2 regions of the Bacillus inaquosorum genome follow, and region 1 is predicted to be linked to the other one. Evidence: a T-box and tRNA genes for the amino acid it is inferred to sense, from the RefSeq annotation. Region 1 holds a T-box; the other holds one or more tRNA genes.
What was found. A T-box is a leader RNA that pairs with one kind of tRNA and senses whether it is charged. The one in region 1 lies ahead of thrS (threonine--tRNA ligase), so its partner is inferred to be a tRNA-Thr.
Positions count from the first base shown of each region.

Region 2: it has a tRNA-Thr gene. The T-box ahead of thrS (threonine--tRNA ligase) is inferred to sense a tRNA for this amino acid. The anticodon was not compared.

Region 1 covers NZ_CP096592.1:3,864,801-3,876,148, reverse strand. The annotation lists gene ywfL (octanoyl-[GcvH]:protein N-octanoyltransferase) at 1-542, shown strand, start outside; gene M1M80_RS19650 (hypothetical protein) at 727-1,152, opposite strand; gene M1M80_RS19645 (carboxylate/amino acid/amine transporter) at 1,443-2,291, shown strand; gene rsfA (prespore-specific transcription regulator RsfA) at 2,434-3,213, opposite strand; gene M1M80_RS19635 (YuzB family protein) at 3,427-3,651, shown strand; gene M1M80_RS19630 (HD domain-containing protein) at 3,812-5,113, shown strand; gene M1M80_RS19625 (YwgA family protein) at 5,149-5,649, shown strand; gene M1M80_RS19620 (Rrf2 family transcriptional regulator) at 5,762-6,235, shown strand; partial or broken gene M1M80_RS19615 (MFS transporter) at 6,232-7,619, shown strand; T-box leader at 7,666-7,894, shown strand; T-box leader at 7,926-8,148, shown strand; T-box leader at 8,180-8,402, shown strand; gene thrS (threonine--tRNA ligase) at 8,455-10,371, shown strand; gene M1M80_RS19600 (MarR family transcriptional regulator) at 10,491-10,910, shown strand; gene M1M80_RS19595 (2-hydroxymuconate tautomerase) at 10,953-11,141, opposite strand; gene M1M80_RS19590 (site-2 protease family protein) at 11,250-11,348, shown strand, end outside.
Region 2 covers NZ_CP096592.1:194,261-205,608, forward strand. The annotation lists gene M1M80_RS01080 (PTS transporter subunit EIIC) at 1-674, opposite strand, end outside; gene M1M80_RS01085 (MurR/RpiR family transcriptional regulator) at 700-1,551, opposite strand; gene murQ (N-acetylmuramic acid 6-phosphate etherase) at 1,568-2,482, opposite strand; gene M1M80_RS01095 (GNAT family N-acetyltransferase) at 2,593-3,075, opposite strand; gene M1M80_RS01100 (2-thiouracil desulfurase family protein) at 3,088-3,543, opposite strand; tRNA gene M1M80_RS01105 (tRNA-Glu) at 3,724-3,798, shown strand; tRNA gene M1M80_RS01110 (tRNA-Val) at 3,802-3,877, shown strand; tRNA gene M1M80_RS01115 (tRNA-Thr) at 3,882-3,954, shown strand; tRNA gene M1M80_RS01120 (tRNA-Tyr) at 3,975-4,059, shown strand; tRNA gene M1M80_RS01125 (tRNA-Gln) at 4,064-4,135, shown strand; gene sigW (RNA polymerase sigma factor SigW) at 4,364-4,927, shown strand; gene rsiW (anti-sigma-W factor RsiW) at 4,941-5,567, shown strand; gene cdaA (diadenylate cyclase CdaA) at 5,728-6,549, shown strand; gene cdaR (CdaA regulatory protein CdaR) at 6,542-7,996, shown strand; gene glmM (phosphoglucosamine mutase) at 8,015-9,361, shown strand; gene glmS (glutamine--fructose-6-phosphate transaminase (isomerizing)) at 9,794-11,348, shown strand, end outside.

The DNA of each region.
Region 1 (11,348 bases):
TTTTAAATATCTCTCTCATATTCGAGGACGAAAAGAAAGGCATCGATATAGACAAAGGGTATGAAGCGATGGTTGAGCTGATGAGACGGATGCTCAAGCCGTACAACGCAAAGATCGAAGCCTATGAAATTGAAGGGTCATATTGTCCCGGCAGCTATGACCTCAGCATAAATGGCAAAAAATTCGCCGGCATCTCTCAAAGACGCGTTCGCGGCGGAGTCGCTGTTCAAATCTATCTCTGCGCGGATAAAAGCGGCAGTGAAAGGGCCGACTTGATCCGGCGATTCTACCAAGCGGCGCTGAAGGACAAACGAAACGATAAAAAAGGCGTCTATCCCGAGATACGTCCGGAAACAATGGCGTCCTTAAGCGAGCTTCTGCAAACAGACATCTCCGTACAAGACTTAATGTTCGCTTTACTGACGGAATTAAAAGCGTTAAGCACTCATCTTTACTCAGCAGGACTGTCCATGGATGAGGAAATGGAATTTGAGAAAAACCTCGTCCGGATGGCTGAGCGGAATGCTAAGGTATTTGGGTGAACAAATAGATCTAAATTTAATATAGCTAATTGACAATAGATAATGAATAGAATCTATTGTCAATTAGCTTTGTATGGCTTAAAGTTGTGTAAAAAAATTATGGCTGGAATTTTATGATGTTTAAAAATAAGTGGTTAAAATAAAACCAATGACTTGGGGAGAAGTCATTGGTACACTTTTTAAATTATTTATACTTATATTTAACATTTGAAACTTTAGTTAGTGCATTAGACCCTTTATAAATAGTAACTTTATAGGATATTTGAAGGCCGGTACCTTTAGACTTTGCCGTTTTAAAAGGTTTAATCATATTATTAGCCCCAACTTGATACATTAAAGTTCCAAGACCTATTTGTGGTGATCTTAAACTAGCTATATAACCAATGATCAAGGATTTATTTGACCCTAAGTTATTATATCTGCTTACAATTTTCTTCACTTGGCTTTTTGTATAATAAACACTTACATTTTTAACAGCATGTACATTGTTATTACACTGTAATCCTAGATGAGTTCGTACACATTTCGCTGCATCAGCTTTTGGCATATTTACTGATAAAATTACTGATAATGCAAGACCAATGGATAGTAAAAACTTAAATGCTTTCAAATATTCCATCTCCCTAATTATAAATTTTTCCTCAATTGAAGATTTTTACTAGACTTAAGTCAACAGTTATTTTAGCAAGCACGGTTAAATTTGTAAACGCTTTTTTAGTAATTAATTCAAATTTTAATCTCTTTTTAAGCAAGTCTTAAAATGGTTTTATAACAAAATCACTGTAAATTCACTCAACTTTTGAAAGTCTCAGGAAAATAGATCGTATTATTTTACTTTATTTATTAAGATACTATCTTGGGAGGTGCGGTATTTTGGGATATAATTTCTGCGGTTAAACTATACTTACTGCGGCTTTTTTCTGGGGAACTACGGGAACTGTTCAGGCGATGGCTCCAGAAAGCTCCACACCGCTGGCATTCGGAGCGTTCAGATTATTAATAGGAGGAAGCGCCATGCTGCTTGCGGTTTGGATCAGCAGGAAGCTTCATGTGAAAAATTGGTCATCAGCAGCAGTTTGTATGGCGTGTTACCAGCCGCTGTTTTTCACAGCCGTTAAAGAAACCGGAATCGCTGTGGGGACTGTGATTGCGATCGGCAGTGCACCTATCATTGCCGGGAGTATGGAGTGGGCCGTATTGAAAAAACGCCCGCGAAACTCTTGGTGGGTCGCGACTGTACTGGCTTTAGCGGGTTGCTGGCTCCTGTTTTCCGACAGTTCCAATGTTCGGGTTGATGCTGCTGGTGTTCTAATGGCGCTTGGAGCGGGTGCTTCTTTTGCGGGCTATACGCTAATCAGTAAATCGATGATGAAAACCCAGCCTCCGCGAGCGACTTCCGCCGTTGTCTTTATGATCAGCGCCATCTTGCTGACGCCGCTTTTATGGCAGTCAGATATCTCGTGGATATTGACCCCGAGAGGACTGGGAACGAGCCTTTACATCGGGTTAATTGCAACATGTGCCGCTTACTTTTTGTTTGTGAAAGGGCTTACCGGGGTTCCGGCCTCGGCGGCGGTCACGCTGTCTTTAGCTGAACCGCTGACGGCCTCATTGCTGGGCGTGTTTTTCATAGGGGAAATGCTTTCACTTTCCTCGTGGCTCGGCATTGCACTTATGCTGCTGGGGCTTCTGGTCATTTCCGCTGCGCCTCGTAATCAAAAAACGGCTGAGACAGCTCACATGTCTTAATAGATTCACTAAGCTTGGCCTCATTTTACAAGAATAGCGGGGCTCGCAGCAAAATGATAAAATCCTCTTTTCTTAATGGAAAAGGGGATTTTGCACATGGTGAAAATCCCAAAACAGCAGCTCGTTTTGGGATTTTTCTAAGTTATTCCGCTAATTTTTCTAAATTGCCGTTCCGATCCATTTTGAAGGACGGAGAGGCATGTTCATCTTCTTCAAATAAAACTAGCTTTCTGGCTCTATTCATAATTTTTACCAAGGTTTCATAATCTTCTTGGATCGTTTTTTGGTCTTTTTCAAGCTTTTGAACTTCTGCCTCAAGCTGTTCCGTTTTGCTTTGCAATTCCTGATTTTCTTTCTTTAAACGTTCATTTTCCATTTTTAATGCCGATGATTGCTCGTTATTGCCTTCGTAATTCTGCAGGAAGCGGATCACATCATTCATTGTCATCTCAGGCGCAGCAGCAGGCGTTTGAGGAGACAATAAGTGTGATAGACTAGCTAACTCTTCCTTAAAGCTTTCATCCACAAAAGGCATGTGTTCGCCTGACATTAAAGGCTGCTGCTCATTTTCGGCTGATGGTGCGTCCGTTTTGGCCGGCTCCTCTGCAGCGGTTTCTTGAATGATTCCAGGATCAACCGCAGGAGGCTGATATAATAGTCTTTTTTTCGCTGGCTGCCCGTTTCCGAGCGCTCTCATCCGCTGTTTTCGCTGTTTTTTCGCAAGCTGTAGCGCTTTTTCATATTGATGGCGGACTACCGCGTTCCATCTGAATCCGCAGGCTGCGGATGTCCGGTTCAATTTATCACCGACTTCTTCAAAGGCGTTCAGCTGGGTGCTGCCCTCCCTCACATGCCGAAGCACTGTTTCGGCTAAAAGCAGATCATTTTCTTCTGACCAAGCGTCTTGTCGCTGTTTTGTCATTTATCTCAACTCCCATTTTTCTTTTCATGGTATTAGAATGTCCAGTATGGAAAACATTTATACAAGTTGGCTGAAAGAATAGGAGATACGAAGGATGGAGCGGCTTGCAGGAACAGTCGAATCCTTGTAAAATGAAGAGTGATGTGATTTTTTTGAAAAGCGATTTTAGGTTATTCACATAGATGAACATAGAAATGAAGGGAAGCGTACGTCATGGCTAATGAATTTCGAGTGTGTGATGATTGCCAAGCCACTAATATCAAAACATTGCTGCCGCGTTTAAAAGAAGTGGACCCGGACGCAAAGGTTGAGGTAGGATGCCAATCTTATTGCGGGCCCGGACGGAAAAAATCATTTGCTTTTGTGAACAATCGTCCGCTGTCAGCTCCGACAGAGGATGAGCTGATTGACAAAGTAAAAAAGAAAATAAAAAAGTAAAAACATATTTTCAATAGCCTCGGCCCTCAGGTCAGGCTTTTTTGCTTCACATCATGTGTTTTTCGTAAAGATGGAACAAATCGCCGGGCAAATTCAAGGATGTTTTCAAAGAATAGAGTCGATATAATAGAAACACGGCTAAAAAAAAGAGGGAATGACGATGGCGTATCCAAATGGAAAATTATCAGAAGAAAAAGTGTTTAAAGATCCGGTGCACCGCTATGTTCATGTACGGGACAAGCTGATATGGGATTTGATCGGAACCCGCGAATTTCAGCGTCTCCGCAGAATTAAGCAGCTCGGCACGACGTATTTGACGTTCCATGGCGCTGAGCACAGCCGGTTCAACCATTCTCTCGGTGTCTATGAAATTGTCAGGAGAATGGTTGATGACGTCTTTAAAGGCCGCCATGAATGGGATGACAGTGAGCGCGAACTCTGTTTGGCCGCGGCGCTGCTTCATGATCTCGGGCACGGGCCGTTCTCGCATTCATTTGAAAAAGTCTTTCACCTTGACCACGAAGATTTTACAAGAGATATCATTTTGGGGGACACTGAGGTCAATCAGGTGCTCAGAAAGGTGAGCCCACGTTTCCCGCAGGATGTTGCTGAAGTCATTGCCAAAACATATAAAAACAAGCAAGTGGTCAGCCTAATTTCGAGTCAGATTGACGCAGACCGCATGGATTACCTGCAGCGCGACGCTTATTATACGGGCGTCAGCTACGGCCATTTTGATATGGAGCGGATTCTTCGGGTGATGCGCCCGCGCGAGGATCAGATCGTCATTAAAGAAAGCGGGATGCACGCTGTCGAAGACTATATCATGAGCCGCTACCAAATGTACTGGCAGGTGTATTTCCATCCTGTGACAAGAAGCGCAGAGGTTATTTTAACGAAGATTCTTCACAGGGCGAAGCAGCTGCACGATGAAGGCTATGTGTTCACTCACGCTCCGGTTCATTTCTATTCTATTTTTGAAGGGAAATTGACGCTGGAGGATTATTTGAAGCTGGATGAATCTATTATTTTGTATTACTTCCAGGCCTGGGAGGATGAAGAAGATGCGATTTTATCCGATTTGTGCCGCAGATTCATTAACCGCCAGCTGTTCCAATACGTTGAATTCAATCCGAACGAAGAAATGTCGGCATATTTTGAGCTGACTTCATTGTTCAAAGAGGCGGGAATCGATCCGAGCTATTATTTGGTCGTCGATTCTTCTTCAGATCTGCCATACGATTTTTACCGTCCGGGAGAGGAAGAGGAGCGTCTGCCGATCCATCTCTTGACGCAAAACGGCCAAATTAAAGAGCTGTCCAGACAGTCGGCTATTGTCGAATCCATCTCCGGAAAACGGCGGACGGACCACAAGCTGTACTATCCGAAGGACCTGATTTGTGACGGCTCTGAACATCCGGAAGCGAAAATGAAAATCCGGCAGCTGCTGGGACTGACATAGAAATTGGAAAGAAGGAAAAAGGAGATGTCGGGAATTTGTTGAAAGAACATGCAAAACTGATGAAGGTGTTCTCGGATTCTGGAGAAATCATCGGGCGGAAGAAGCTGCAGAAAATGATTTATATCGCTAAAAAAATGCAGTTTCCTTTCTATGAGAAATATGATTTTCACTTTTACGGACCGTATTCAGAGGAACTGACGCTCCAGATTGAAGAGCTGTGCAACCTTGGATTTCTGCATGAGGTGAAGGAAAAAAAGGGCGGCTACTTTCAATACCGTTATTCACTGACTGAGACAGGCTCCGCGTTTTTAGACCATGCTGATCTGGATATGCCGGATATTAAAGGCTATATCGACAGTGTAAACAGCCGTTCATCACGGTTTTTAGAGCTGGTTTCCACGATCCTTTACTTTGACGGGCTTGAGGCTGAGGAAAAGAAAGAAAAAGTCTTTACAATCAAAAGCAAGCAAAAATATACAAATGAAGAATATGACGAAGCGCTTCAATACATAGAGGAACTGAAGCAGATTTGTTAACCATACCAAGCAAAAGAAATGAACCGTTTCTTTTGCTTTTTTTGTTGACAAAAGTTGCTAAGGGATCTATTGTGGATATTAGTTATCCATAATGAATCAGGAGTGAAGTATGATGAAAATGAAATCAGGGATGGAGCAGGCGGTTTCTGTGCTGCTGTTATTGTCACGGCTGCCCGTACAGTCTTCTTTAACGTCAGAGGCAATCAGCCAGCGTTTGCGTGTGTCTCCGTCTTATTTGAAGAAGCTGATGAGAACATTGGTTCAGGCCGGTTTGGCAGAATCCATACCGGGGACGAAGGGCGGTTTTACCCTTACGAAGCCTTTGACGGACATTACGCTCTATGATGTTTATCAAGCGGTTGAAGGCAGAGGTTCGATGTATCAGGGGAAAGGCCTGCTGCAATCCGTATTCGAGGGTGAAAGTAACTGTGTGCTGGAGACAGTCATGGGGGAAATCGAGGATAAATGGGCCAATCTCATGAGAGAAGAATCCTTGCAGCATGTCATGGACAGAGTCGGGGAATTGTATGATCTTGAAAAAATAGATGATTGGGTAAACCAGCAATTGAAAGGGCAATTGCAATGAAAAATAGCGGGCCGTTACAAAAATCAGAATCATCAGGAATATCCGTGCTGATCGTGCTCGCTCTCGGTTTTCTCATGGCTACTCTTGATGTAACCGTTGTGAATGTGGCAATGGCAGATATGAAAAACGCTCTTTCGATGTCACTTTCAGGTGTGACATGGGTTGTGGACGGGTACATCCTTACGTTTGCTTCACTTCTGCTGGCGGGCGGAGCCTTGGCTGACCGTTTCGGCTCGAAGGCGATATATATACTGGGCTTGGCCATTTTTGTCCTGGCCTCCTGCCTTTGTGCGGTATCGATTAATGGCCAGATGCTGATTGCCGGACGCCTCATACAGGGAATTGGCGCGGCTTTGTTTATGCCGAGCTCACTCAGCCTTTTGGCGGCCTCTTACCCTGATGAGCGGGTGCGGGCGAAAATGTTTGGGTTGTGGGCTGCCTTTGTGTCCGCCGCTTCTGGCCTTGGGCCCTTTATCGGCGGTGTGCTGGTACAAGCAGCAGGCTGGCAGAGTATTTTTCTGATCAACGTGCCTTTAGGGGCGGCTGCGCTCATTTCAGCTTACCGAATACTCGACCGCGTGCCGGGAAAAAGCAGGCACGTGAATATCACAGGGCACCTGCTTGGAGTGGCGGCGCATTGATACAGGGGCCTTCAGCGGGCTGGCGTTCGCCCGTAATTCTCGGTGCATTCGCGGCGGCGCTTTTGGCATTTGTGCTGTTTTTGCTGCGGGAAATCTCTGCGAAAACATCGATTCTGCCGGTGTCCTTATATAAAAACGGCCGTTTCTCAGCTGCTCAGTTTGTCGGTTTTCTGCTCAATTTTGCCCTTTTCGGCGGCATGTTTATGCTGAGTCTTTTTTTGCAGGAAGCAAGAGGCGCAAGCTCCTTTATGGCCGGAGTTGAGCTGCTGCCGATGATGGCCGTCTTCGTGATCGGCAACCTGCTGTTTGCCCGTCTGGCGAATCGGTTCGAAGCAGGGCAGCTTATGTTTGTGTCAATGACGGTCAGCTGTATCATTGCATTGCTGTTATTTGTGCTGATTTCACCGGATTTTCCTTATTGGCAGCTGGCTGTTTTGATGTCTGTCATGAACCTTGGCACCGGCATTACAGTTCCTGCCATGACAACTGTAATCATGCAGGCTGCCGGGCAAAAGCATGCGAATATCGCCGGCGCGGCTTTAAATGCGAACCGGCAAATCGGAGCCTTGGTCGGCGTAGCGGTATCCGGGGTGATCATTCATCTGTCTGCCACTTGGTATGCCGGTGCCGGGTTTACGTTTTTGATGATGGGAGCGGCGTACAGCCTCGCCGCATTGCTTGTATGGCTGTTTCTGGTTGCCCATAACGGGACTGCCGCGTCAGAAAAAAATGTAAATCACTGATTGCGCTTTGTGGGAATATATAGTAAGATATAAAAAATTATTGAAACAACAGGCACTGATAAGGACACGAGATGCTTTTTACGGTTTCCAGAGAGGGAAGGACAGCTGAGATCTTCCTAACGCAGGGAAAGCAGCTTACCGCCTTTGAGCCGTATCGGGGAAATCAAGTATCTGATACCGTCATGCTGCGTTACAGCACCTTAAAGCCGATACACCATGTGTGTTGATCGGGAATTTGGGTGGAACCACGGATAATAAACACATTCGTCCCTTTTAGAGGGATGGGTGTGTTTTTTTATGAATTGAATACATGCGAAGAAAAGGACATGAATGATATTTACGGTTTTCAGAGAGGGAAGAAAAGGTGAGAGCTTCCCAGCTTAGGAATATCATTTACCGCCTTGGAGCAGCATTGGGGAACTGAAGTATCCAATGCCGTCTATGCTGCGTTACAGCACCGAGCCGATAAACATAGCGTTTGTCGGGAATTTGGGTGGAACCACGGGTAAATCACACACTCGTCCCTTTTAGAGGGATGGGTGTGTTTTTTTATGAATTGAATATATGCGAAGAAAAGGACATGAATGATATTTACGGTTTTCAGAGAGGGAAGGAAAGGTGAGAGCTTCCCAGCTTAGGAATATCATTTACCGCCTTGGAGCAGCATTGGGGAACTGAAGTATCCAATGCCGTCTATGCTGCGTTACAGCACCGAGCCGATAAACATAGCGTTTGTCGGGAACTTGGGTGGAACCACGGGTAAATCACACACTCGTCCCTTTCAGCGGGACGGGTGTGTTTTTTTATATACAACAATTGATAAGGAGTGTTTAAAATGAGTAAACATGTACACATTCAGCTTCCGGACGGACAGATCAAGGAATATCCGAAAGGCGTCACTATTAAAGAAGCGGCTGGTTCTATCAGTTCCAGTCTGCAAAAGAAGGCGGCTGCGGGCCAGGTCAACGGCAAGCTTGTTGATCTCAGCTTCAAGCTGGAGGAGGATGCTGAGCTTTCGATTGTCACACTTGATTCCCAAGAAGGCTTGCAGGTGCTTCGCCACACATCAGCGCACGTGCTGGCTCAAGCGGTGAAACGGCTGTACGGCGACGTGTCATTGGGGATAGGTCCAGTGATTGAAGACGGCTTCTACTATGACATGAAGCTGGAGAAAAGCTTAACATCAGGAGACTTAAAGGCCATCGAAAAAGAAATGAAGAACATTATAAATGAGAACCTTGAAATCAAACGAAATGAGGTTTCTTACGAAGAGGCTGAAGAGCTGTTTGCCAAAAAAGGCGAGCCGTTTAAGCTGGAGATTTTGAAGGATATTCCGCGGGGGGAGGACATTGCGCTGTATCAGCAGGGAGAATTCGTTGACCTGTGCCGCGGGCCTCATCTTCCTTCTACAGGAATGATCAAGGCGTTCAAATTGACAAGAGTATCGGGCGCTTATTGGCGCGGAGACAGTGAAAATGAAGTCCTCCAGCGGGTGTACGGGGTTGCGTTTCAAAAGAAAAAAGATCTTGATGCGCATCTGCATATGCTGGAAGAAGCGGCAAAACGTGATCACCGCAAGCTGGGCAAACAATTAGAGCTGTTTATGTTTTCTGAAGAAGCGCCGGGGATGCCGTTTTATTTGCCAAAAGGGCAGATTGTCCGCAATGAGCTGGAACGCTTCTCGCGTGAGCTGCAAACAAAGGCCGGCTATGATGAGGTGCGTACGCCGTTTATGATGAATCAGCGGTTATGGGAGCAGTCAGGCCACTGGGATCATTATCGGGACAATATGTATTTTTCAGAAGTTGATGATACAAGATTCGCAATGAAGCCGATGAATTGCCCGGGCCACATGCTCATCTTTAAAAACAGCTTGTATTCTTATCGGGATCTGCCGATTCGCATGGCGGAATTCGGCCAGGTGCATCGCCACGAATACAGCGGTGCTTTAAACGGAATGCTTCGCGTCCGTACGTTTTGCCAGGATGATGCCCATATCTTCGTTCGGGAGGATCAGATTGAGAGTGAGATCAAAGAAGCGATTGGGCTGATTGATGAGGTATATCGTACATTTGGCTTCGAATATTCGGTCGAACTCTCGACTCGCCCGGAGGATTCATTAGGCGATGACAGCCTTTGGGAAGCATCGGAACGTGCCTTAGCAAACGTCCTTGAGGAGCTCGGCCTGCCTTATGAGGTTAATGAAGGCGATGGGGCGTTTTACGGGCCGAAGATTGATTTTCACATAAAAGATGCCCTGAAACGGAGCCACCAATGCGCGACAATTCAGCTTGATTTTCAAATGCCGGAAAAATTTGATTTAACATATATCAATGAACACAATGAAAAGGTTCGTCCTGTTGTCATACACAGAGCGGTATTCGGCTCGATCGACCGTTTCTTCGGCATTTTGATCGAGCATTTCGGCGGGGCATTCCCAGTCTGGCTTGCACCGATCCAGGTTCAAATCCTACCGGTTTCGCACGTTCACTTGGACTATTGCAGAAAGGTGCAGGAAGAGCTGAAGCAGCTGGGGATAAGAGCAGGCATTGATGAGCGCAATGAGAAGCTGGGCTACAAAATCAGAGAGTCGCAGGTGCAGAAAGTCCCGTACGTGCTGGTGCTTGGAGATCATGAAGAGCAGGAAGGTGCGGTAAACGTCCGACAATTCGGACATCAGCAGAATGAACACGTTCCTTTTCAGACGTTTAAAGAAAAACTTGTCAAACAGGTGAAAAATCGAAGTATCTAGGAGAAAAGCTGTAAATTCTCATTTTGCTTTTTTGACTTTCCCTATCCGGAATCAGTAAAATAATAAGTAAATCATATCGTTCGTATGTTATGAATGCATCTCGAAATGGGGAAATCTACATGGACCATGACAAACTGGAAGCAAATTTGCTGGATCACGCACTTACAAAATATTTGAAAAGCACGAAGCAATTAGATGAAGCCACCGTTCCGAAACACGTAAATAATGTAAGAGGATTTATTCTGCGGATCATATACAGGCATGGGAGCTGCACCATAAAGGATATTCTGAAGGAGGTCACACTGTCTCCCTCTGCTACGACCACTGCTCTTAATCATTTAGAGCAGGAGGGATTCATTGAGAGATCCAGAAATAACAATGACCGCCGCACTGTATGGATTACGCTTTCTGAATCGGGCAGGGCAGCGGCTGAGCAAATGATCGAAAACCGCCAGGGACTGATTGACGGCATGTTTGAACGTTTGACAGCAGAAGAGAAAAAGGCGTTATTAGCGATTATTGCGAAGCTGACCCAATAAGGATGGAAAAAGCCGGTGCGCGAAGCGCCGGCTTTATAGAGATTATTCCATATCGCTCAGGCGTTTGCCTGCGACGGCATAATGGTCTTTTCTCATTTCTTCTATAAACACAACAATTTTTTCTTCAGAAGCACCGGTGGTTTCCTTTACGGCTTCTGTTACTTTCTCGACAAGATTGCGTTTTTGCTCGTCTGTACGGCCTTCGAGCATTTTGACGGTTACGTATGGCATGGGTGCTGAATCCTCCTTTATCTCGTTTCCTCTCTTTAGAAAAAGAGGTTTCTTATAGTATACTGAATAAAGTAAATTCTTGCATTTTTAGAAAGAGGGATATCTCACTTGGACCGTTTTTTATATTATCCGTTATCGTTAATGCCATACCTCGTCATCACGTTAATTGTGTCGTTTACGATGCACGAGCTTGCCCATGCCTATGTC
Region 2 (11,348 bases), 570 kb from region 1:
ATGGCTGCGAAAAGAACTCCGATCAGACCTCCCCTGCCCGGAAGAAGCTGTTCTCCGAATAAACTGATCTTTGCGATCTCCGGATTAATAATCAAGATCCCTGCCAAAGCCCCAAGAGCGGGTGTACCGCCAAATTCTTTCGATGCGTTAATGCCGACGAGGATGCCGAGATATGTGAACAGTCCTGATCCGATGACTGTCAGGATAACAGCGATTTGTGATTCTGCAGAGAGCCATCCGGCTTGTATAATTGCTTTGGTAATCCCAGTGATTAAACCGGAAGCGACGAGTGCGGGAATAAGAGGGATAAAGATGCTGGCAATTTTACGTAAGAATAGTTTAAAAGGAGTGGCGTTTTTCCGATTTATATCTGCTTTCTTTTTGGCAGCTGCTTCTTTGACATCGACACCTTCTTCTTCTGACACGAGCTTTGAGAAAGCGGCTGTGACATGATTGACGACTCCGGTGCCGAGGATGATTTGTAAGGTTTCAGCTTCAACGACTCCTAATACGCCGTCCAGGTCTCTTAAGGCCTGAATATCTGTTTTGTTTTCATCGTAAGGCGTAATACGCAGGCGTGTCATGCAATGAGTATATGAGGAAATATTGGATTTTCCTCCGCATAGCTCAAGGATTTTCTTTGCGAGATGATTGTAGTTATTTTCTTTGCTCATCAAAACCCCTCCTCTTCAAGATGTCTTATTTTTTTCTCATAGATTGTATGGCTGCTCTCGTTTTATCGATATAGCCGGTTGTTTCTTCATACTGCTCAGCGGCCATGCCTAAAAACAAAACATCAATCATAAAAAGCTGAGCGAGGCGGGAGGAAGTGGCTGCACTTCGAATCAGGGCTTCGTTGGAATGTGCTGTGTACAACGGGACATCAGCCAGCGCAGAGACGGATGTCTGACTGAATTGTGTGAGGCTGATCGTTGTGATGCCTTTTTCCTTAGCCATGGTGAGCAGTTCAATGATTTCCTGCGTCTCTCCCGAAAACGAAATGGCGAATACGATGTCATCCTTATCTGCATTTGCAATTAAAGATGCCACAAGGTGAGTGTCTGAGAACGCGGTAGCTTGTTTATGAATGCGAAGCCATTTTTGCTGGGCGTCCTTGGCGACAATGCCGGAAGCCCCGACGCCGATAAAATGCACAGTGTGAGCTTTGAGAAGCAGAGAAACCGCTCGTTCCAGCTCTTTGTAGTCCATCAGGTCTGAAGTATCCTGAATGGCCTGAATGGCATTGCCGGCTGTCTTTTCAGAAATGGAGTGCAGCGGTTCGTGGGGAGCAATGTCCCGGTAGCCCTGTAAAGTAGGCTTTGCCAGATCCCCTGCTACTCTCATTTTTAAATCTTGAAATCCCTTTAATCCGAGTGATTTGCAGAGCCTGATGACGGCAGCGTCACTTGAATTGGCTAAGGCACTGATTTCACTAACAGTGCTTTCGATTGCTTTGTGGGGATGAGTTAGGATGTAATCTGCAAGTTTACGCTCGGATGGAGGGAGCTTGTGCTTCATTGATTGGATGATGGCTAAACCGCCTGCTGCCATTCTTGGTCTCTCCTTATCATGAATGGTAATTTTCGATTGCTTTGTCTATAAAACCGTTTGCTTCATTAAGCAATGTCTTAGCTTGTTCCTGATCTGTACGTGTTTTGAGCATGACGATTGCCGTTTTGACGTGATGATCGGCTTGTTCCAGTGTATTTCTGGCTGTGTCGTATGAAGCGTTTGTGAGGCTTTGGATGATGCTGATGGCACGTTCTTTTAGTTTTTTGTTGCTGACGTTGACGTCCACCATCAAGTTTTCGTAAACCTTGCCGATTTTGACCATTACTGCGGTGGATATCATGTTTAGAATCATTTTATGAGCGGTTGCGGCTTTCATACGTGTTGATCCTGTAATGGCCTCAGGTCCGACGACAACCTCAATGCTGTGATCCGCATCCTTGCTGATGGCGGAATTTTCATTACAGGTAAGGGCGATGGTGTGTGCTCCGACTTTGCGGGCGTATGTTAGGGCGCCTGAGGCATAGGGTGTGCGCCCGCTTGCTGCGATGGCAATGACGGTGTCGTTTGAAGTGAGTTGTATGTTTTTTAAATCCTCAGCTCCTGCTTCTTCACTGTCTTCAATGCCCTCTGCTGCCTGCAAAAATGCTTTGGGGCCTCCAGCCATGATTCCGATGACCTGATCTGGGCTTACGCTGTAGGTGGGAGGACATTCAACAGCATCCATGACACCGAGTCTGCCGCTTGTGCCGGCGCCTGTGTATATGAGGCGGCCTCCATTTTGAAACGAGTCGTACGCGCAGTCTACAGCTGTTTTAATATCGGGGAGAACCTGCTGAACGGCGGCAGCAACTTTCAAATCTTCGTTATTAATCATTTTGAGGATGCCGAGCGTGTTTGCTTTGTGGATTTCCGCTGTTTGGCTATTACGTGATTCCGTTGTAAGACGGTGAAGGTTTAATGGTTCTGACATGAGGATGCCCCCCTGTTTAAAAATAATATATCTTATTATTCAGTATATTCATTTCTGTCATGATATTTCAACTATGTTTTTGTATTTTTAAAATTTTATTTCATGCAAGACTATAAGAAATAATGAAGAATCAGCTGTTCCCCGAGCGGCCCGATTCTTCGCCGTCCTTTATCAAGGAACCCGCTTTTCATATAAAGGTGCTTTGCTCGTGTGTTCAGGTGATTGACGGCCAAGATGATTTCATCGCACCATGGAAAATAACCGCTCACAAAAGAGGGAAGCTGAAGCATTGCTTTTTTGGCATAGCCTTTCCCGTGATGCATAGCATTTAAAGACAGGGAACTGAGCAGTAAAGCAAATGGATTGTTAGAATAGGGTGCAAGCGTTTCTTTTGATGTATGTAAAATGAAAAAACCGACTGGCAGATCGTCTTTTAAGATGACAACTGGATATCGGTCCTGTATGCCCAGGGCCTGAGTCAGCACCTCTTTGGGGAGAGAGGTAAAGCGTTTGTCATCGTTATTTAGCGTGAATGATTGAAGCTCCGGCAAATGTTCAGGCTTATAGAAGGATAAAGAAATGTCTTGAGTCATGTGGTGGCCTCCTTACAATATGTCGTCTAGCTGGTTTTCTGAAATGACGCGGTAGCCCGCTTGTTTTAGCAGTGCGGCAGTCACTCCGCTGCCGGCGATTTTTTTGCCAGAGAATGTGCCGTTATAGATAAAACTGCTTCCGCACGATGGACTGTTTTCTTTTAATATGACGGCAGAGGCATTGATTTCTTTTGCGTAAGCTAATGTTTTAGCGGCGCCTTCCATATATAATTCTGTTACATCTTCTCCTGAAGCTGTCACGATTTTCGCGGTTCCATTGAGAACATCCTCGCCTTTGCCTCCGATGATCTCTGCAGGTTCGCGGGGAGTTGAGAAGCCGCCGAGAAGCTCGGGGCATGCCATAACTGCTTTATTTTCTTCGACGAGTTTTCTGATTTTCTCCGATGCGGCATGAGAGCCGTTGTATCTGCATTCAATGCCGCCAAGGCAAGAACTGACTAGAATCATATTGGTTTCTCCTCTCTTGATTTGTTTGTCTCTATCATAAAAGAAATGATAAATGTTGGGAGGCTTTTTCAGTTAAAAAAGGAGTTAAAAAGTTTGAAAATAAAAAATTTAATTTTCCTCTTTACAAACAGGGGGTAACCTGTATATAATAACTTTTGTCAGCTCGACGAGAACACAAACGGCCCGTTGGTCAAGCGGTTAAGACACCGCCCTTTCACGGCGGTAACACGGGTTCGAATCCCGTACGGGTCACCATTTGGAGGATTAGCTCAGCTGGGAGAGCATCTGCCTTACAAGCAGAGGGTCGGCGGTTCGAGCCCGTCATCCTCCACCATCTTGCCGGTGTAGCTCAATTGGTAGAGCAACTGACTTGTAATCAGTAGGTTGGGGGTTCAAGTCCTCTTGCCGGCACTCTTTTCTTACATCTATATGGAGGGGTAGCGAAGTGGCTAAACGCGGCGGACTGTAAATCCGCTCCCTCAGGGTTCGGCAGTTCGAATCTGCCCCCCTCCACCATTATTGGGCTATAGCCAAGCGGTAAGGCAACGGACTTTGACTCCGTCATGCGTTGGTTCGAATCCAGCTAGCCCAGTCACAGACACCTTTGACCAAAAGGTGTCTTTTTTTCTTTTTAAAATCATTCCAATTTCTAACTGTTCAGTCTGTATAGTAATTTTAAAAATATGTTAAGGTAGTTTATTCACGAATTACCATCTACACCCTGCCAAAAATTTGATAAACTTATTTTATAAAAAAGTTGAAACCTTTTGAAACGAAGCTCGTATACATACAGACCGGTGAAGGCAGAGGTTAGATAAATATGGAAATGATGATTAAAAAGAGAATTAAGCAAGTCAAAAAAGGCGACCAAAATGCATTTGCGGACATCGTAGATATTTACAAGGATAAAATTTATCAGCTTTGCTACCGTATGCTTGGCAATGTGCATGAGGCGGAGGATATTGCACAGGAGGCTTTCATCAGAGCGTACGTTAATATCGACAGTTTTGATATTAACCGGAAATTTTCAACTTGGCTTTATCGAATCGCGACCAATTTGACCATTGACCGCATTCGCAAAAAGAAGCCTGATTATTACCTCGATGCAGAGGTGGCTGGTACGGAAGGCTTGACCATGTATTCACAAATCGCCGCAGATGGGGTTTTGCCTGAAGATGCAGTAGTGTCGCTGGAGCTCTCAAGCACGATTCAGCAGAAGATTTTAAAGCTTCCTGACAAATACAGAACAGTCATCGTATTAAAGTATATTGACGAACTCAGATTAATTGAAATCGGCGAGATTCTGAACATTCCTGTGGGGACTGTAAAAACGCGGATTCACAGAGGCAGAGAGGCTCTCAGAAAACAATTAAGGGATCTTTAAGTGGGGTGATGAAATGAGCTGTCCTGAACAAATTGTGCAGCTTATGCATATGCATCTTGATGGAGATATCCTTCCAAAAGATGAAGACGTATTAAAGGAACATCTTGAGACATGCGAGAAATGCAGAAAGCATTTTTATGAGATGGAAAAATCCATAGCGCTCGTCCGGAGCACATCGCATGTTGAAGCCCCCGCGAATTTTACCGCTAACGTCATGGCAAAATTGCCTAAGGAGAAGAAAAGAGCTTCTGTGAAAAGATGGTTCAGATCCCATCCCGTTATCGCAGCTGCTGCGGTATTCATCATTTTGATGGGCGGAGGTTTTTTAAACAGTTGGCATAATGACCACAATTTCAGCGTGTCCAAGCAGCCGAATCTTGTGGTGCATAACAACACTGTGATCGTGCCTGAGGGTGAGACGGTCAAAGGTGATGTCACTGTTAAAAACGGCAAGCTGATTATTAAAGGAAAAATAGACGGGGATGTAACCGTCGTAAACGGCGAAAAGTATATGGCCTCTGCTGGACAAGTCACCGGTCAGATTGAAGAAATCAATCAATTATTCGACTGGACATGGTACAAAATGAAGTCTGCGGGGAAAAGTGTACTCCATGCATTAGATCCAAATGGAAAAGAGTAAAGCGCGTCAGTCGCTTTGCTCTTTTTTTACGGGCTGAGAAGGCGGGCACATTTCACTTGCTAAATCGAAATGTGGTATAATGGGCTCGCTATGTAAAGTACATATGCGTAACACGTAAAACACAAAATACGAAATGACTGAAATCTTGGAGGACGAGGAAATGGCTTTTGAGGATATCCCTTTTTTGCAGTACCTCGGCAATGCCGTTGATATTCTCCTTGTTTGGTATGTGATATATAAATTGATTATGGTGATACGCGGCACGAAAGCGGTTCAGCTGTTAAAAGGAATTGTAGTGATCGTGCTTGTTCGTATGGCCAGCCAATACTTGGGCCTCAGCACGCTTCAATGGCTGATGGACCAAGCGATAACATGGGGATTTTTAGCAATTATTATTATTTTTCAGCCTGAGCTGAGAAGAGCGCTTGAACAGCTCGGCCGCGGCCGCTTTTTTTCAAGGAGCGGTACGCCTGTAGAGGAAGCGCAGCAGAAAACGATTGAGGCAATCACAAAAGCGATCAATTATATGGCGAAACGCCGTATAGGCGCCCTGCTGACCATTGAGCGGGATACTGGAATGGGGGATTATATTGAGACCGGCATACCATTGAATGCCAAGGTCAGCTCTGAGCTGCTGATCAATATTTTTATTCCGAACACTCCGCTTCATGACGGTGCGGTGATTATGAAGAATAATGAAATTGCCGCTGCCGCTTGTTATCTGCCGCTTTCGGAGAGCCCGTTTATTTCAAAAGAACTGGGTACGCGGCACAGAGCGGCTGTCGGCATCAGCGAAGTAACGGACAGTTTGACGATTATTGTGTCTGAAGAGACCGGCGGCGTCAGTGTGGCGAAGAACGGCGACCTTCACAGAGAGCTGACGGAAGAAGCACTGAAAGAAATGCTTGAAGCCGAGTTTAAGAAAAACACCAGAGACACTTCTTCTAACCGCTGGTATTGGAGGGGCAAGAAAAATGGATAAATTCTTAAACAACCGCTGGGCTGTGAAAATCATTGCTCTGCTTTTCGCGCTCTTGCTTTATGTGGCGGTTAACAGCAATCAAGCACCGACTCCGAAAAAACCGGGTGAATCTTTCTTTCCGACATCAACAATTGATGAAGCAACACTGACCGATATACCGGTCAAAGCGTATTATGATGATGAAAATTACGTCGTGACAGGTGTCCCGCAAACGGTTAATGTCACGATAAAAGGCTCGACAAGCGCCGTGAAAAAGGCTAGGCAGACAAAGAACTTTGAAATTTATGCCGACATGGAAAATTTAAAAACCGGCACACATAAGGTCGAGCTTAAGGCCAAAAACGTGTCGGATGGGCTGACAATCTCGATCAATCCGTCTGTTACGACAGTGACCATTCAAGAACGGACGACCAAAAGCTTTCCCGTAGAAGTGGAGTACTACAATAAAAACAAGATGAAAAAAGGCTATTCTCCGGAGCAGCCGATTGTCAGTCCGAAAAATGTGCAGATTACGGGATCTAAAAATGTGATTGATAACATTTCTCTTGTGAAAGCTTCAGTGAATTTGGAAAACGCAGATGAAACGATTGAAAAGGAAGCGAAAGTAACTGTTTATGATAAAGACGGAAACGCGCTTCCTGTCGACGTGGAGCCCTCGGTCATCAAGATTACCGTTCCGGTGACAAGCCCGAGTAAAAAAGTGCCTTTTAAAATTGAACGGACAGGAAGCCTTCCTGACGGTGTCAGCATAGCGAATATTGAATCCAGCCCCAGTGAGGTAACAGTTTACGGCTCTCAGGATGTGTTGGATTCTCTTGAATTTATTGACGGCGTCAGCTTAGATTTAAGCAAAATTAACAAGGATTCCGATATCGAGGCAGACATCCCGCTTCCTGACGGCGTCAAAAAAATCTCGCCGTCAAAGGTGACTTTGCATATTGAAGTTGATAGTGAAGCGGATCAAAAATTTGAGAATGTCCCTATTAAGACTATAGGGCTGAGCAGCTCGCAAAACATTGAGTTTCTAGATCCTGAATCGCAGGCGATAGACGTGACGGCTAAAGGCTCTCCCGCTAATATAAAAAATCTGAAGAAATCTGATATTGAATTGTATGTGAATGTTTCAGATTTAGATGATGGGGAGCATAGCGTGAAGCTTGAAGTAAATGGGCCTCAGAATGTAACCTGGTCCTTGGGGCAGAAAAACGCCAAAATCAAGCTGACGTCCAAAAAAAGCAATACATCGACTAATGATAACAGTGGCAATACATCAGGAAACCAGGATGACACAGATAAACAAACGAATGATCAAGATAACAAGCAGCAAGAAGATACAACGAACACTGATAAAGACAGCAATGATCAAAAACAAGACGAAAATAAAGATCAAAACCAAGATCAGGATGAGGACGAATCCACTGCGGATTCACAATCCTCATCGGAATAAAAAAGGAGCGATTATAAAATGGGCAAGTATTTTGGAACAGACGGTGTAAGAGGTGTCGCCAATAGTGAGCTTACACCTGAGCTGGCCTTTAAAGTCGGACGTTTCGGCGGTTATGTACTGACTAAAGACAAACAACGTCCAAAAGTGCTGATAGGCCGCGATACACGGATCTCCGGCCATATGCTGGAGGGAGCCCTTGTCGCCGGACTTTTATCCATTGGCGCAGAAGTCATGCGTTTGGGTGTCATTTCTACACCTGGTGTCTCTTATTTAACAAAAGCAATGGATGCAGAGGCAGGCGTCATGATTTCTGCTTCTCACAATCCAGTGCAGGATAACGGCATCAAGTTTTTCGGGGGAGACGGATTTAAGCTTTCTGATGAACAGGAGGCTGAAATTGAGCGCCTGATGGACGAACCGGAGGATAAGCTGCCAAGACCGGTCGGAGCTGATCTTGGGCTTGTAAACGATTATTTTGAAGGCGGCCAAAAATATCTGCAATTCTTAAAACAGACAGCTGATGAAGATTTCACAGGTATTCATGTGGCGCTTGACTGTGCTCATGGCGCAACGTCTTCCTTGGCGACACACCTGTTTGCTGATTTAGATGCAGATGTGTCAACAATGGGAACTTCTCCAAACGGATTAAATATTAATGACGGCGTCGGATCGACTCATCCGGAAGCGCTCAGCGCGTTTGTCAAAGAGAAAAACGCCGATCTGGGTCTTGCGTTCGATGGTGACGGCGACCGCCTGATTGCTGTCGATGAAAAAGGAAATATCGTTGACGGCGACCAAATCATGTACATATGCTCAAAACACCTGAAATCAGAGGGCCGTTTGAAGGATGATACAGTGGTTTCAACCGTGATGAGCAACCTCGGCTTCTATAAGGCGCTCGAAAAAGAAGGCATCAAAAGCGTACAGACAGCTGTGGGCGACCGCTACGTAGTAGAAGCGATGAAAAAAGACGGCTACAATGTTGGCGGAGAGCAGTCAGGACATCTTATTTTCCTTGATTACAACACGACAGGAGACGGATTATTGTCTGCTATTATGCTGATGAACACTTTGAAAGCGACAGGCAAGCCGCTGTCAGAGCTTGCAGCTGAAATGCAGAAGTTCCCGCAGCTGTTAGTCAATGTGAGAGTAACTGATAAATATAAAGTCGAAGAAAACGAAAAAGTAAAAGCTGTTATTTCTGAAGTTGAAAAAGAAATGAACGGCGACGGCCGGATTTTGGTGCGCCCTTCAGGCACTGAACCTCTCGTCCGTGTCATGGCTGAAGCGAAGACGAAAGAGCTGTGCGATGAATATGTAAATCGCATTGCTGAAGTCGTCCGGTCAGAAATGGGATTGGAGTAACGAAGTCTATAATTAGAGAGCGAACAAGACAAGCGAGATTTACATATGATAATTGTGAGACATGTGGCAAAGTTGTTTAAAAAACAATTGACCGTTCATGGCACATGCTGTAAAATCAAGCTTGTCTTGTTCTTATTTTCTCTGAGGAAGAAAAGACGGGATTATTGCTTCACCTATAATGATAGCGCCCGAACTAAGCGCCCGGAAAAAGGCTTAGTTGACGAGGATGGAGGTTATCGAATTTTCGGCGGATGCCTCCCGGCTGAGTATGCAGATCACAGCCGTAAGGATTTCTTCAAACCAAGGGGGTGACTCCTTGAACAAAGAGAAATCACATGATCTTCCAAAAAACATGTAGGAGGGGACGATTGAAAGTCCCCTTGAAATTTGACTTTCTTCGTCTCCTTTTACAATCTTAGGAGGAAGAAAAATATGTGTGGAATCGTAGGTTATATCGGTCAGCTTGATGCGAAGGAAATTTTACTGAAAGGGTTAGAAAAGCTTGAGTACCGCGGATATGACTCTGCTGGTATTGCTGTTGCCAACGAACAGGGAATCCATGTGTTCAAAGAAAAAGGACGCATTGCGGATCTTCGTGAAGTTGTGGATGCCAATGTAGAAGCGAAAGCCGGAATTGGCCATACTCGCTGGGCAACACACGGCGAACCAAGCTATCTAAACGCTCACCCGCATCAAAGCGCACTGGGCCGCTTTACACTTGTTCATAACGGCGTGATCGAGAACTATGTTCAGCTGAAACAAGAGTATTTACAAGATGTAGAGCTCAAAAGTGACACCGATACAGAGGTAGTTGTTCAAGTAATCGAGCAATTTGTCAACGGAGGACTTGATACAGAAGAAGCGTTCCGTAAAACACTTACACTGTTAAAAGGCTCTTATGCAATTGCTTTATTCGACAACGAAAACAGAGAAACGATTTTTGTAGCGAAAAACAAAAGCCCTCTATTAGTCGGTCTTGGAGATACATTCAACGTCGTAGCATCTGATGCGATGGCGATGCTTCAAGTAACCAACGAATACGTAGAGCTGATGGATAAAGAAATGGTCATCGTCACTGATGATCAAGTTGTCATCAAAAATCTTGATGGTGACGTCATTACACGTGCGTCTTATATCGCTGAGCTGGATGCCAGTGATATCGAAAAAGGCACGTACCCTCACTACATGTTGAAAGAAACGGATGAGCAGCCTGTTGTCATGCGCAAAATCATCCAAACGTATCAAGATGAAAACGGCAAACTGTCTGTGCCTGGCGATATCGCTGCCGCTGTAGCGGAAGCGGACCGCATCTATATCATTGGCTGCGGAACAAGCTACCACGCAGGACTTGTCGGTAAACAATATATTGAAATGTGGGCAAACGTGCCGGTTGAAGTGCATGTAGCGAGTGAATTCTCCTACAACATGCCGCTTCTGTCTAAGAAACCGCTCTTCATTTTCCTTTCTCAAAGCGGAGAAACAGCAGACAGCCGCGCGGTACTTGTTCAAGTCAAAGCACTCGGACACAAAGCCCTGACTATCACAAACGTACCGGGATCAACACTTTCTCGTGAAGCTGACTACACATTGCTGCTTCATGCGGGTCCTGAAATCGCTGTTGCGTCAACGAAAGCATACACTGCACAAATCGCAGTTCTTGCGGTTCTTGCATCTGTGGCTGCTGACAAAAACGGCATCGATATCGGATTTGACCTCGTCAAAGAACTTGGTATCGCTGCGAACGCAATGGAAGCCCTTTGCGACCAGAAAGACGAAATGGAAATGATCGCCCGTGAATACCTGACTGTATCCAGAAACGCTTTCTTCATCGGACGCGGCCTTGACTACTTCGTATGTGTCGAAGGCGCACTGAAGCTGAAAGAGATTTCTTACATCCAGGCAGAAGGCTTTGCCGGCGGAGAGCTGAAGCACGGCACGATTGCCTTGATCGAACAAGGTACACCAGTATTCGCACTGGCAACACAAG